DNA from 3 places in the Rhizobium sp. BT03 genome. Region 1 is predicted to be linked to each of the others. Evidence: predicted binding sites of a transcription regulator. Region 1 holds the regulator's gene; each other region holds the start of a gene.
The links. Region 1 encodes LexA, which represses DNA repair genes until DNA is damaged. Its sites were predicted from a motif close to TGTTCNNNNTGTGTTCNG; they were not measured.

Region 1 (4,811 bases):
GAGCTTCTTCAGCACGTTCTTCATGTCCCAAGGAGCAAGAAACTGGCCTTTCTTGACATTGACGGCGCGGCCGGTCTCGGCGGCGGCGATCAGAAGGTCGGTCTGGCGGCAGAGGAAGGCCGGGATCTGCAGGACATCGACCACCTTTGCCACTTCGGCGCATTGCTCGGCCGTGTGAACGTCGGTCAGGACGGGAAAGCCGAACTCCTTCTTCAGGTCGGCGAAGACTTCCATGCCCTTTTCAAGCCCGATGCCGCGCTCGGCCGAGAGCGAGGTGCGGTTCGCCTTGTCGAAGGAACTCTTGTAGACGAGGCCGATTCCGAGCTTGGCACAGAGCTCTTTCAGCGTGCCGGCAACCATGAAGGCATGGTCGCGGCTCTCCATCTGGCAAGGGCCGGCAATCAGCGACAGGCGGCCGCTATTGGAAAAGGTGACCTGGCCTGCGCCCTCGCCGATCCTGACTTCCGAATTCGTATCAGTGCTCATCATCTTTCCTCGAAGGCGAAAAGCGTGCCTTGCCCGGGCGCCGGCTTCACCAAAATGCGGTTGTTCTTGCGCGTGTATGTCACTCCGTTAGCAGCCAAATGCGCTTCTGTCACGGCAAGATCGGCAACAGTGAAGAGGATCGCCCGGCCGCGCAGACCGCGATCGGCGGATGAGACGGCGGCCTCGAAATAGGCCTCCAGTCCTTCCGATGTCATCAGGCTGATTTTCGCATTCGGCGCCGCGATATTGACCCCGAAACCGGTTTTCTCGACGGCCGATTGCGCCATGGCAAGGCTGACGAAGCCGGCGAAGGCGGCGGCATCGGGCGCGCTGAGCGCGATCTCGGCAATGCCGGTCACGCCATTGGCGTGTGTCTCCAGCGCGCCGCGGTCGGCCGGCAATGGATTGATGCGCTGGCAGGTGAAGAGAAAGAAATCGGGTGCCCGCAGATCGCCCGCAAAGGCCAGTTTGAAGCTGCCGACGCTTTCAGAACCATCCGGCATTTTCATCGGCCGGCTGAACTCCAGCATCTCGCCGGCGCTCGATCCGCCTGAAATGAAGCTTTGATGGTCGATGCCGGCATCTTCAGTGCCGAAAACCACCGCCGAAAGCCCCTCATCGCCGCAGCGGAAGCGGAAAGCGCGGTTGCGGGCGGTGAAGACATTGCCTTGCCGCGCCGATGCCTCGCTCTCCTCGACGCTCGCGATACCGAGCGGCTCCAGATAGGTCTTGTCGGCAAAGAAGACGCAGGCATTCTCCGTTCCGAAGGGATGGCGGGCGTCGGCGGCAACGGTGAAGCCGAGCTTGCCGAGCCTTTCGCGCGCCAGATCGATATTGACGACCGGCAGCACGACATGATCGAGCGGGTGCGGTTTGGCGGCATGCGTGTTCATGATATCCCCTTCTGCAATCGCGAAGAGATGTGCGACGGCGCTATCCTCAATGCAAGACATGGCGCCAATCCGGCGAATGAAAATAAAAATCTCAACGAGTTGGCGGCAAGTTTTACGGAAATTTAGCCACTTGCGGAACACATATGGAACATATAGTGTCTGTTCTGGATTTGTTTCAATCAGGGGTCACACGCCGATGCTCACGCGCAAACAACAGGAGCTTCTCCTTTTCATTCATGAGCGCATGAAGGAATCCGGCGTTCCACCGTCTTTCGACGAGATGAAGGATGCCCTGGATCTGGCCTCGAAATCCGGCATTCATCGCCTGATCACGGCGCTTGAGGAACGCGGCTTCATTCGCCGCCTACCGAACCGCGCCCGGGCGCTCGAGGTCATCAAGCTTCCCGAAGCTTACAGCCCCAGCATCCAGCCCCGGCGCGGCTTTTCGCCGAGCGTCATCGAGGGCAGCCTCGGCAAGCCCCAGCCGGTCGCCGCCCCCGCACCGGTCAAACCCGCCGCCGACAACGGCAACTCGGTCTCGGTGCCGGTCATGGGCCGAATCGCTGCGGGCGTTCCGATCTCGGCGATCCAGAACAACACCCACGACATCGTCGTTCCCTCAGACATGCTCGGCTCCGGTGAACATTACGCGCTGGAGGTCAAGGGCGATTCGATGATCGACGCCGGCATCTTCGACGGCGACACGGTGATCATCCGCAACGGCAGCACAGCAAGTCCCGGCGATATCGTCGTTGCCCTCGTCGACGACGAGGAAGCGACGCTGAAACGCTTCCGCCGCAAGGGCGCCTCGATCGCGCTTGAAGCGGCCAACCCGGCTTACGAGACCCGGATCTTCGGACCGGACCGCGTCAAGGTGCAGGGCAAGCTCGTCGGCCTCATTCGCCGCTATCATTGACGCTGGACGGGCCGGTTTCGGCAAAACTGTTGCTGCGCCAGTCATAGGCACGATGGCGCATCCACGGCCGCGACAGGCTCTCGAATGCGGTTGCGACCTCCAGGCCGGCGTCCGCGAAGCGCAATTCGACGGAACCGGACCTGCGCAGCGTCTCACCGGTGAAGAGCGTCGCGCCTGAGCGGCAGCCGTTGAACCGCAGGCGAACAGACGTCACGACAATATCCGCCGCGTCGCAGGCCGAACCGAGATAGGCGGCATTGTCGATGACCGTTATGACGCGGCCATTGCCAAGCCTCGATGTACACCAGGCCTTCTTGACGCAGGAAAAGCGGTTTGCTTCACCGCCCGCGGCGGCCGCCCGCATCGCCGTCCTCGCTTCGTTTTGCTGATCGCGGGAAAGCCTGACGCGGCGGTCTTCTCCCTCCGGAGGAATAGCGGGGCCGTCCAGCATTTTCGGCGGGTGATGCGTCGGCAGGACCAGCGCTCTCTGCCATTGGTCGAAGATGAAATCCGGCGGGTTTTCACGGTTGGAAGCCATTGCCGCCACTGCAACCAGCGCGACCAGGCTGCCATCCTCGGAAATCACCAGATCCGGCGGTCGAGGGGCCGGGAGAACCAGCAGGATGAGCGTCGAGACGGCGAGGATCGATGTGCCGGCATGGCGCAGCCGGGTGCGCAGCAGCGTCAGCAACAGGAAGCCTGCCACGGCGACGGCGAAATACCAGGCGGGCAGACGGCCGACGCCGATATCACCGCCCCAGCCGGACACCGTCTTGGCGACAGCGATCACCAGGTCGAGACCGAAGCCGACCACCTCCCAGAGCGGAGCGTCCAGACCGAACGGCATCAGCAACATCGCCAGCAGCCCGGCCGGCATGACGATGAAGGAGATGATCGGCATCGTCGCGAGGTTTGCCGGCAGGCCGTAAGCGGTCAGCCGATGAAAATGCTCGATCGAAAACAGCGCCGTGGAAAAACCGCCGATCAGCGAGGTCAGCAGGACGCCGCCGAAGAAACCGGCGACGGCCACGACCGGGCGGAAGATCGGCAGCTTGAGCAAGGCGTTTTCGCGGACGCGCCGATCCTTCCACAGCTGATAGCCCGATACCAGTGCCAATGTCGCGGCAAAGGACATCTGGAAGCTCGGGCCCAAGACTTCGGAGGGTGAAATGGCGATGATAACAAGCGCCGAGAGAACGACATTGCGCAGGCTGATCGACGGCCGATCGAAGAAGACGGCGATCAGCATGATGGCCATCATGATGAAGGCGCGTTCGGCCGAGACCCCGAAGCCGGAGATCAGAAAGTAGGCGGTGACGGCGATGAGCGCGCCAGCGGCTGCGATCTTCTTCGTCGGATAGGCCTGAGCGACAACAGGAAAGAGGCTGAGCAGCATGCGAAAGCCGACGAAGAAAATGCCGGCCGACAGCGCCATGTTGAGACCCGAGATCGCGACGATATGGGCAAGGCCCGACTGGCGCAGCGCCTCCGTCGTCGCATTCGAGATGGCGCGCCGCTCGTCGGTCACCAGCGCGGCGGCAAAGGCGCCGGTGTCGCCGGGCAGGATCGACCGTATGCGGTCGCCGATGCTGCTGCGCAGCCGGTAGAGCCATTCGAGCAGAGCGTCCGACGTCGATCTTGCCGCTTGCGGACCCGCCTCCAAATCCTTCTCCGGAGCGCCGTAGAAGAGGCCGTTGGCGCCGATGCCGTCGAAATAGGCGCTGAAGGAGAAGTCGTTGAGTTCGGGAAGTGCGGGGCCTGACGGCGGCGTCAGCCGTGCCCTGCCGGTGACGATGTCGCCGATCTCGAAAGGCGTGTCGGCGCCGCGGACAATCGCGGTTATGCGCCCCGGCGGCCGCTTCAACTCCGGCGCTTCAGTGCCGGTGAGCGCAAGAATGTAGCGCCAGCGCCCGCGGCCGTCGCCTTCGCGCCGTTCGACACGGCCGGTCACGGTCGTCGTCACCGAGGAATCGAGGATCACGGTCGAAGCCCGCCAGCTCTCGAACTGTGCGCAGAGCATGCCGCAAACCACCAGTGCAAGCGCCAGCAGCGTTGCCCGCAACGCCGTCCGGCTGCGGCCGGTCATGAGAACCGCGATCGTCAATACGGACAGCGAGAGCAGCGATGCAATGAGCGGAAAATCGGATGCCGCCAGAAACCAGAAGGCTGCGCCGGCGCCAAGGAAGACCGGTGAAAGCAGCAGCAGGCGGCCGTGATCCGCCTCCTCGCTCAGCATGTGCCTGCAGGCCCGCAGCGAATGCCGGGCTGCGGCCGGCAGCCGGTGGCGCCAGGGTGTCGCCGACTGCGTCCTTGCCGGTCGCGGCACCACGGCAGGCAGAGAAAAACCGGAGGGGCCGGCTGAGCCGGCGCCAGCTTCCGGCCGCAATTCGACTGTCGTCAGTTCCTGCATGCGCCGCCCAAGGTCACCCGCGAAGGCGGCCAGAATGCAACCTCCAATCAAATCCGGCAAGAATAATCGATTGAAATATGAGGGAAAATCGCGAGCGTCAAAAGGC
Region 2 (4,811 bases), 320 kb from region 1:
TGGCGCTGACGCTCTCCTTCATCGCGACCATCTTCCCCGCCTGGCGCGCCTCCAGGCTCGATCCGGTGCAGGCCCTGCGCTACGAATAAGGAATGCCGCCTTCATGAAACGCAACGTCGTTCTCAAGCTTACCGGCGTCGAGCGCCATTACGGGCAGGGCGATACGCTGCTCCCGATCCTGAAGGGCGCGGATTTTTCGATGTCGAAGGGCGAGATCGTCGCTCTCGTCGCTCCTTCAGGCACCGGCAAGTCGACCCTGCTGCATGTCGCCGGCCTGCTGGAGCATCCGGACGGCGGCGAGGTCAACATCAACGGCCATGCCTGTGATGGCCTGAGCGATGACAAGCGCACGGCGATCCGCCGCAGCGAAATCGGCTTCGTCTACCAGTTTCACCACCTGCTGCCGGAATTTTCCGCGCTTGAGAACATCATGATGCCGCAGCTGATCGCCGGGCTGTCCTGGAAGGAAGCAGGAGAGCGGGCCGGCCAGCTTCTCGATTATATGCGCATCGGCCACCGCGGCGCCCATCGCCCCGGCGAGCTTTCCGGCGGCGAGCAGCAGCGCGTTGCGATCGCCCGCGCCGTCGCCAATGCGCCGACCCTGCTTCTTGCCGATGAGCCGACCGGCAATCTCGACCCGGAAACGGCAAGTTACGTCTTCGACGCGCTGGAGGCGCTGGTGCGCCAGTCCGGCCTCGCGGCCCTCATCGCCACCCACAATCACGAGCTCGCCCGCCGCATGGATCGGCGTGTGACGATCTCCGATGGCAAGATCGTCGATTTCTAATGCATGTCGCCCGGAAGTGTGCAGCGGTTCCGGGATAACGACATGCATAAAAACAACGAGCTAAAGCATGATGCCGAAAAGTGTGTGCGGTTTTCGGATAACTTCATGCTCCAATATGTCGGCTTGCAATTAGGGGACGACCAATCCGCCGCGATATTCGAGCATATAGGCTTTCCTGAAGTCGACCATGATGCATTCATTGCCGCTGAACCGCTCGCAGTTCCCTTCGCTGCGATCGAGATAGCGGCCGAGCGGATGGTCGAATTCCATGCCGCCGAGAAAGCGTCCCTGCCGATACATGGCTGAAAGTGCCGCCTTGATCACCGCACCGGCGGCAGCGCCGTCGATGAGCTCCGGTGCGACGATCCAGCCGAAATAATTCATCACCCAGACGGGCTCGCCGGCAAACCAGACAACCTCCTGTCCGGCGAAATCGGTGCCGCCGAAGTAACTGTCGAGATAACGCCAGTCGCCGCGCTCATAGCCGATATCGTGAGCGCCCGGCCGGCAGGGCGTGCGCGGCACACCGCCGCCGACATAGGTCGCAGCTTTGGCCTCCACGACGAATTCATTGAGCATCGCAATGTCGAACATGCCGTTCTCCTCCCGGCCGGATGCTGGCAAATATGCTGCGCCATGTAAAGAACAAAAACAGAACGGAAGCCAAAAACAGGCGGTCGCCGTGAGAGGCGGTCTGCCGCTCGGGCAGCGTGTCCGATCCGTCACGGATCGGGTAGGGGGAGGAGCCGCCCCATCGGATCGCTCGCTGCCGCCTACCGATTCGCAATGCGCATTTCGGGTTTTTCAAACGCAAGAAAGAAGGAAAAGATTCCTGTTGACAATGGAACATACATCGAACAAATTGAAAACATAACGAGTAAAGGAGAGCCAAATGACTGACATGATCCGTGATATCGCAGCATTCACCTCCATCGCAATGTTCGTTGCCAGCTTCTCGCTCATCGTCATGGCGATCTAAAGTTTTCAGGGGACCGCATGGCAATCATGCGGTCCGGACGCGGGACTTCTTCTGGACATCATCGCCCTCTATGCCGACAATGCGTCCGATTCATTCGGGTGATTGGGAAGGCATGACATGGCGGATACGGCAAAGGGTTCCACGGGTGAGGCGATCGGCGGCACGCCGGGCTTCATCCACCTGAGGGTCCATTCCGCCTATTCGCTTCTCGAAGGCGCCTTGCCGCTGAAGAAGATCCTTTACAAGGCGACCGGCGACAGCCAGCCGGCGATCGCCATCACCGATACCAACAATCTGTTCATCGCGCTGGAATTCTCCCAGAAGGCGATGGATGAGGGCCTGCAGCCGATCATCGGCTGCCAGGTCTCGATCGACATGGAAGATGGGCTGGAAACGGAAAAGCGCGGCGGCCAGCAGGCGCTGGTCAAGCTGCCGTCGATCGTTCTTCTCGCCGCCACGGATGCCGGTTACGAACGGCTCGTCGATCTCGTCAGCCGCGCCTATCTCGGCGGTGAAAGCAACCAGGCTATCCATATCCGTGCCTCCTGGCTGGAGGAGGCCGGCACGGAAGGGCTGATCGCCCTGACCGGCGCCCTGACCGGGCCCGTCGACGCGGCGATCCGGGAGGGCCATCCCGCGCAGGCGGAGGCCCGGCTGCTGGCGCTGAAACGTCTCTTCGGCGACAGGCTCTATGTCGAATTGCAGCGGCACGGCACCTACGACAAACGTCACGAGCAGAAGATCGTCGGGCTCGCCTACAGCAACGACCTGCCGCTGGTTGCGACCAACGAGGCCTTCTTTCCGACGCGTGACGATTACGACGCCCATGACGCGCTGATGGCGGTCGCCCACAATGCCATCGTCTCCGACGACAGCCGCTTTCGCCTGACCCCGGACCATTATCTGAAGAGCCGGGCCGAGATGGCCAAGCTCTTCGCCGATCTGCCCGAAGCGCTGGAGAACACGATCGAGATCGCCAGGCGCTGCTCCTTCGTGCTGAAGACCCGAAAGCCGATCCTGCCGCGCTTCACCGGTGCGACCGACGACGCCGAGGAGGCCGAGCGCGCCGAGGCGAGCGAGTTGCGCCGCCAGGCGGTCGAAGGGCTGGACATGCGGCTTGCAACGCTCGGCATGTCGCCGGGCTACGAGGAAAAGGATTATCGCGAGCGGCTGGATTTCGAACTCAGCGTCATCGAGCGCATGCGTTTTCCCGGTTACTTCCTGATCGTTGCCGACTTCATCAAATGGGCCAAGCAGCACGACATTCCGGTCGGCCCTGGCCGCGGTTCGGGCGCCGGTTCGCTGGTTGCCTACGCTTTGACGATCACCGACGTCGATCCGCTGCGGTTTTCGCTGCTCTTCGAACGCTTCCTCAACCCGGAACGCGTCTCGATGCCGGACTTCGACATCGACTTCTGCCAGGACCGCCGCGAAGAGGTGATCCGCTACGTCCAGGCCAAATATGGCCGCGAGCAGGTGGCCCAGATCATCACCTTCGGTTCGCTGCAGGCACGCGCCGCCCTTCGCGACGTCGGCCGCGTGCTGGAGATGCCGTACGGCCAGGTCGACAAGATCTGCAAGCTGGTGCCGAACAATCCGGCCAATCCGACGCCGCTCTCCAAAGCGATCGAGGAGGAGCCGAAGCTGCAGGAAGAGGCGGCGAAGGAACCGGTCGTTGCGCGCCTGCTCGACATCGCCCAGAAGATCGAGGGGCTTTACCGCCATGCCTCGACGCATGCCGCCGGCATCGTCATCGGCGACCGCCCGCTTTCCAAGCTGGTGCCGATGTATCGCGATCCGCGCTCCGACATGCCGGTCACCCAGTTCAACATGAAGTGGGTGGAGCAGGCCGGCCTCGTCAAATTCGACTTTCTCGGCCTGAAGACGCTGACGGTGCTGAAGGTCGCGGTCGATTTCGTCGCCAAACGCGGCATCAATGTCGATCTCGCCGCCATTCCTCTCGACGACAAACCCACCTACGAGATGCTGTCGCGCGGCGAGACGGTCGGCGTGTTCCAGGTGGAAAGTGCCGGCATGCGCAAGGCGCTGATCGGCATGAAGCCGGACTGTATCGAGGATATCATCGCGCTGGTGGCGCTCTACCGCCCGGGCCCGATGGAGAACATCCCGACCTACAATGCCCGCAAGCATGGTGACGAGGAGCTGGAGTCGATCCATCCGATGATCGACCACCTGCTCAAGGAAACCCAGGGCGTTATCGTCTATCAGGAGCAGGTGATGCAGATCGCCCAGGTCCTGTCCGGCTATTCACTTGGTGAAGCCGACCTTCTGCGCCGCGCCATGGGCAAGAAGATCAAGGCCGAGATGGACCAGCAGCGCGAACGCTTCGTCGTCGGCGCCGTCAAGAACGGCGTCTCGAAGCCGCAGGCCGACAATATCTTCGAACTGCTGGCGAAGTTCGCCAATTACGGCTTCAACAAGTCGCATGCCGCCGCCTACGCCATCGTCTCCTACCAGACGGCCTACATGAAGGCGCATTATCCGGTCGAATTCCTCGCCGCCTCGATGACGCTCGACATGTCCAACACGGAAAAGGTCAACGATTTCCGCCAGGATGCCAAGCGCCTCGGCATCGAGGTGATCGCCCCTTCGGTGCAGACCTCCTTCCGCCATTTCCAGACCGGCGACAACCGCATCTACTACGCGCTCGCCGCCCTCAAGGGCGTCGGCGAATCCGCCGTCGACCATATCGTCGAGGTGCGCGGCGACAAGCCCTTTGCCGGTATCGAGGATTTCTGCCTGCGCATCGATCCGCGCCAGGTCAATCGCCGCGTGCTCGAAAGCCTGATCTTTGCCGGCGCCTTCGATTGTTTCGGCACCGACCGCGCCCAGCTTTCAGCCGGCCTCGACCGTATCCTCGGTTATGCCCAGCGCGCCCAGGAGAACAAGCTGAGCGGCCAGTCGGACATATTCGGCAGCACTCTGACCTCGGGGCCTGAAAAAATTTCCCTGCCGCCGTTTTCGCCCTGGCTTGCCTCCGAGCGGCTGCTCAAGGAGTTCCAGGTGCTGGGCTTCTACCTCACC
Region 3 (4,811 bases), 1.1 Mb from region 1:
GGTGGCAATGCTGAGCTCGAAGGGTGCCGCCGGCATCACCGGCGCCGGCTTCATCACCCTTGCCGCGACGCTTTCCGTCGTGCCTTCCGTGCCGGTCGCCGGCATGGCGCTCATCCTCGGCATCGACCGCTTCATGTCGGAATGCCGGGCGCTGACCAACCTCGTCGGCAATGCGGTAGCGACGATCGTCGTGGCGCGCTGGGAAAACGAACTGGATACGGCGCAGCTTGCCAGAGCCTTGGGCGGGGAGACCGAAGACACGTCGGCCGCAGGGCTCCAGCCCGCCGAATAACCAGCCTCATTGTTGGTAATCTTTGCGGCGGCCCGTCATCTGACGGGCCGTTTCTTTTTCTGCTTTAGCGGTTGTCGCCGAGAAGGCGGTCGTAAATGGCGCCGATCGCGTTTGCTTCCTTCTCCAGCGCAAAATTCGCCCTGACATGGCGCAGTGCATTCTCGCCATGCGCGATCGCCCGACCGGGATCGGCGATATAGGGCGCGATGGCCCGCGTCAGCGCCTCGCCGTTGCCGGCGGCGACGACCGAGCCGGTCTCGCCTTCGGCGATGAGTTCGGCATAGGCGCCGGCGTCGGATGCCACTACCGCCGTCCGCGAAGCCATGGCTTCGAGCGGCGTCAGGCCGAAACCCTCGTTGCGGGAAGGGGCGACGTAAAGCGTTAAACGGCGATACCAGACCTTAATATCGGGCACTTCACCGAGGAAGAGGATACGGTCGCCAAGGCCGGCGGCCGCGACATCGGCCTTCAGCTTGTCCGCGAAGCCCGTGTGTTCCGCCGTCACCCGGCCGGAGACGACGGCCGTCCATTCCGGGTGCTGCGGCAGGAGTTCGATCATCGCCCGGACGAAGAGATCGGTGCCCTTCTGATGGCGCACGCGGCCGAAACAGCCGACCAGATGGCGGCCGGGCAGGCCGGTGGCGGCAATGGTGTCTTCCGCCGTTTCCGGCGGGTGGAACAGGCTAAGGTCGACGCCGTGCTGGATGACGGTGTGCGGCACCTCGAGGAACGAGCCGGATCGGTCGCTGGTCGCGATGACAGCGTCCATGCGGCGGATCAGCCATTTCGTATAGGCGGTGTGGCGGCGTTGCGCCGCTGATGTGAAGACGAGTTTCAGCGGCATGCGCAGCAGGTGGCGAAGCAGGATGCCGACGGCCATCTCATTGTTGCGGCGGGCGTGCCAGACACGCCGGCGCCGGCGCGCCGGCGGGCGCCAGAGACCTGGGAGCTGCGACCACCGCAGCTTCGGCAGACCCTCCGGCAGGCCGGGGCCGAGGGTTGCGATCCTGACGCCGAGCCGGATCTGGCAGGGGATGAGCTGGACGATGGTCGACGTGACGCCGGAGAGCCGGCGCTTGAAATTGGGCGCGATGATCTCGACGTCACGCATATCAGGCAAAGGAGGGGTCTCGTCTGTGGCGGGCGATCAGCCCCAGGAAACCTGGAGGATTTCGTAAGCCTTGGAGCCGCCGGGCGCATTGACCTCGATGGAATCGCCGACTTCCTTGCCGATCAGCGCGCGCGCGATCGGGGAGGAGATGGAGATGCGGCCGGCCTTGACGTCGGCTTCCTGGTCGCCGACGATCTGGTAGGTCTTTTCTTCCTCGGTGTCCTCGTCGACGAGCTTCACCTTGGCGCCGAACTTGATCTTGTCGCCCGACATCTTGGTGAGGTCGATGACCTCGGCGCGCGCCGTCAGATCTTCCAACTCGCTGATGCGGCCTTCATTGTGGCTCTGGGCTTCCTTGGCGGCATGGTATTCGGCGTTTTCGGAAAGGTCGCCATGAGCACGGGCTTCGGCGATCGCCTCGATGATTCGCGGGCGCTCCTCCTGCTGACGCCAGCGCAGCTCTTCCTGCAGCTTGACGAAACCACCCTGTGTCATCGGTACCTTATCAACCATTTTTCTGTCCTTCACTCCTTGTATCTACGCAGTAGGCGCGAACACAAAAGAAAACAGGTCCCGAAGGGGAGCTTCGGAACCGTGCCACAATCCTAGTTAAGTGCTTATAGCAGATCGCCAAGGCCGATTTCCAGAAAATTCGCATAGACGAAAAAGCGAGCCACCGCCACGGCGGGTCATCAGGCGCAAAAACGCGGTTAAGGCAGGATCGCCGCGATTGACTTTGCCCGTAAGAACATATAGTGAACATGCCAATGAAGAAATCGCTAACAGAACGCTTGGCGGTCCTTTCCGACGCCGCCAAATATGATGCTTCCTGCGCCTCCAGCGGCACGGTGAAGCGCGATTCGGGAACAAGCGGCGGGCTCGGTTCGACCGAGGGATCCGGCATCTGTCATGCCTATGCGCCGGACGGGCGGTGCATTTCGCTTCTGAAAATACTGTTGACCAATTTCTGCATCTACGACTGCGCCTATTGCGTCAATCGTTCGTCGAGCAATGTCGAACGGGCGCGCTTCACGCCCGAGGAAGTCGTCTGGCTGACGCTGGAATTCTACCGCCGCAACTATATTGAGGGCCTGTTCCTTTCCTCCGGCATTATCCGCTCTTCCGATTATACGATGGAGGAGATGGTCCGCATCGTCCGCGAACTGCGCGTGACCCATAATTTTCGCGGCTATATCCATCTGAAATCGATCCCCGAAGCGTCGCCGCGGCTGATCGAGGAGGCGGGGCTTTTCGCCGACCGGCTGTCGCTCAACATCGAGTTGCCGACGGATAACGGCATCAGCCGCTTCGCGCCGGAAAAGAAGCCCGCCAATATCCGCCGATCGATGGGCGATCTGCGGCTGAAGATCGAGGCGGCCGGCGAGCCGACGCTGCGCACGAGGAAGCGCCAGCGCTTCGTACCGGCCGGCCAGAGCACGCAGATGATCGTCGGCGCCGACGGCGCGAATGACGCGACGATCCTTGCGACCAGCGGCCGGCTTTACAGCAGTTACGGCCTGAAGCGTGTCTATTATTCCGCCTTTAGCCCGATCCCGGATTCATCGAAAAACCTGCCGCTGATCAAGCCGCCGCTGATGCGCGAACACCGGCTCTATCAGGCCGACTGGCTCTATCGGTTCTATGGGTTCGGCATCGACGAAATTACCGCCAACCAGACGGGCGGCATGCTCGACCTCAACCTCGACCCGAAGCTTGCCTGGGCGCTCGCCAACCGGGCCGAATTTCCCGTCGATATCAACAAAGCCGAACGTGAACGCCTACTGCGCGTTCCCGGTCTCGGCACCAAGACGGTCAAATCAATCGTTTCGGCCCGCCGCTTTCGCCGGCTGCGGCTCGACGATCTTTCGCGGCTCGGCATCTCGATCAAGAAAGTCCAGTCCTTCATCTCGGCGGAAGGCTGGTCGCCGCGCCGGCTGATCGACCGCCCGGACCTTCGCGCCATGTTCGAGCCGAAACCTGAACAGTTGTCTCTGCTATGATGCGCCGGGTCGTGCTTGCAGGACGGGGCGATCTTGCCGAATGGCGCGATGCCTCGCGCGCTTTTGCCGCCGCCGGCATCTTGCCTGAGGAAATCGACTGGCGGGAAAAAAGCGCAGAGGCCGATCTTGCCTTTCAACGCGACGCCATGCCGCCCGCCCCTGTGACACGCAAGCCGATGACGGTGCCGCCCGCCTTTATCGAGCTTGCGGAGACGGTGCTTTGCCATTCCGACGCGGCGCGCTTCTCCCTGCTTTACCGCCTGCTTTGGCGGCTGCAGCTGGACCGGCAAGTGCTGGAGGTGGCCTCCGACGAGGATGTCGTGCGTGCTCGGCTGATGGCAAAAAATGTCCGGCGCGACGCCCACAAGATGACGGCCTTCGTCAGGTTCAAAGAGGTTGGTGCGGCAGCGGCGGGCCGTCGAAAATTCATCGCCTGGTTCGAGCCGGACCATCATATCGTCAGGCGGACCGCGCCGTTCTTCCAGCGCCGTTTCACCGATATGGACTGGCTGATCGCCACGCCCAAGGGCTCGGCGGCCTGGGACGGCGAACGGCTGACGATGAACGACGCGCCGTGCGAGAAGCCCAATCTCACCGATGCCACCGACGATCTCTGGCGCACCTATTATGCCAGCATCTTCAATCCGGCGCGGCTGAAGCTGAAGGCGATGCAAGCGGAAATGCCGAAAAAATACTGGAAGAACCTGCCGGAGGCCGATCTCATTCCGGGTCTGATCACATCGGCCGAAAGCAAGGTGCGGGAGATGGCGGCAAGGGAGGCAACGCAATCGCTGCCCTTTCACGACCGGCTGCAGCAGGCGGCGCGCAATATCCCTGCCGAACCCAAGGCGCCGGCCGGCACGCTCGAAGCCCTGCGCGCCGAAGCCGCCGCCTGCGCCCGCTGTCCGCTGCATGCCAAGGCGACGCAGACCGTCTTCGGCGAGGGGCCGCGCGATGCGCAGGTGATGTTCGTCGGCGAGCAGCCTGGTGATCAGGAGGATATTGCCGGGCGCCCCTTCGTCGGTCCGGCCGGCAAGCTGCTCGACCAGGTGATTGCCGAAGCCGGCATCGACCGATCGGCGCTCTACGTCACCAACGCAGTCAAGCATTTCAAATATGAGCCGCGCGGCAAACGCCGGATCCATCAGAAGCCCAATATGGGCGAGGTGAAACATTGCCGCTGGTGGCTCGATCGGGAACTGGCGCTCATCAAGCCGAAGCTGATCGTCGCCATGGGGGCGACGGCGCTTGCGGCGCTGACCGATGTGAAAGAACGCCTACAGGACGTCAGGGGAAAGGCGATGGTGATCGAAGGAGGACACACGCTCTTCGTGACGGTGCATCCATCCTATCTGCTGCGGATCCCCGACGAGCGGCTGAAAGCGGAGGAGATGGTGCAATTTCGCAA

Region 2: a site for LexA is predicted at 1,630-1,647, ahead of dnaE (DNA polymerase III subunit alpha). Genes of this name have one in related genera too.
Region 3: a site for LexA is predicted at 2,148-2,165, ahead of QMO80_RS19590 (putative DNA modification/repair radical SAM protein). Genes of this name have one in related genera too.

What each region holds. Positions count from the first base shown of each region.
Region 1 is NZ_CP125640.1:635,794-640,604, forward strand. It holds gene kdsA (3-deoxy-8-phosphooctulonate synthase) at 1-486, opposite strand, end outside; gene QMO80_RS03080 (VOC family protein) at 486-1,379, opposite strand; gene lexA (transcriptional repressor LexA) at 1,576-2,295, shown strand; gene QMO80_RS03090 (ComEC/Rec2 family competence protein) at 2,276-4,705, opposite strand.
Region 2 is NZ_CP125640.1:958,703-963,513, reverse strand. It holds gene QMO80_RS04780 (lipoprotein-releasing ABC transporter permease subunit) at 1-89, shown strand, start outside; gene QMO80_RS04775 (ABC transporter ATP-binding protein) at 104-787, shown strand; gene QMO80_RS04770 (DUF5680 domain-containing protein) at 917-1,381, opposite strand; gene dnaE (DNA polymerase III subunit alpha) at 1,884-4,811, shown strand, end outside.
Region 3 is NZ_CP125640.1:4,027,214-4,032,024, forward strand. It holds gene QMO80_RS19575 (dicarboxylate/amino acid:cation symporter) at 1-292, shown strand, start outside; gene QMO80_RS19580 (glycosyltransferase family 4 protein) at 357-1,412, opposite strand; gene greA (transcription elongation factor GreA) at 1,440-1,916, opposite strand; gene QMO80_RS19590 (putative DNA modification/repair radical SAM protein) at 2,171-3,403, shown strand; gene QMO80_RS19595 (UdgX family uracil-DNA binding protein) at 3,403-4,811, shown strand, end outside.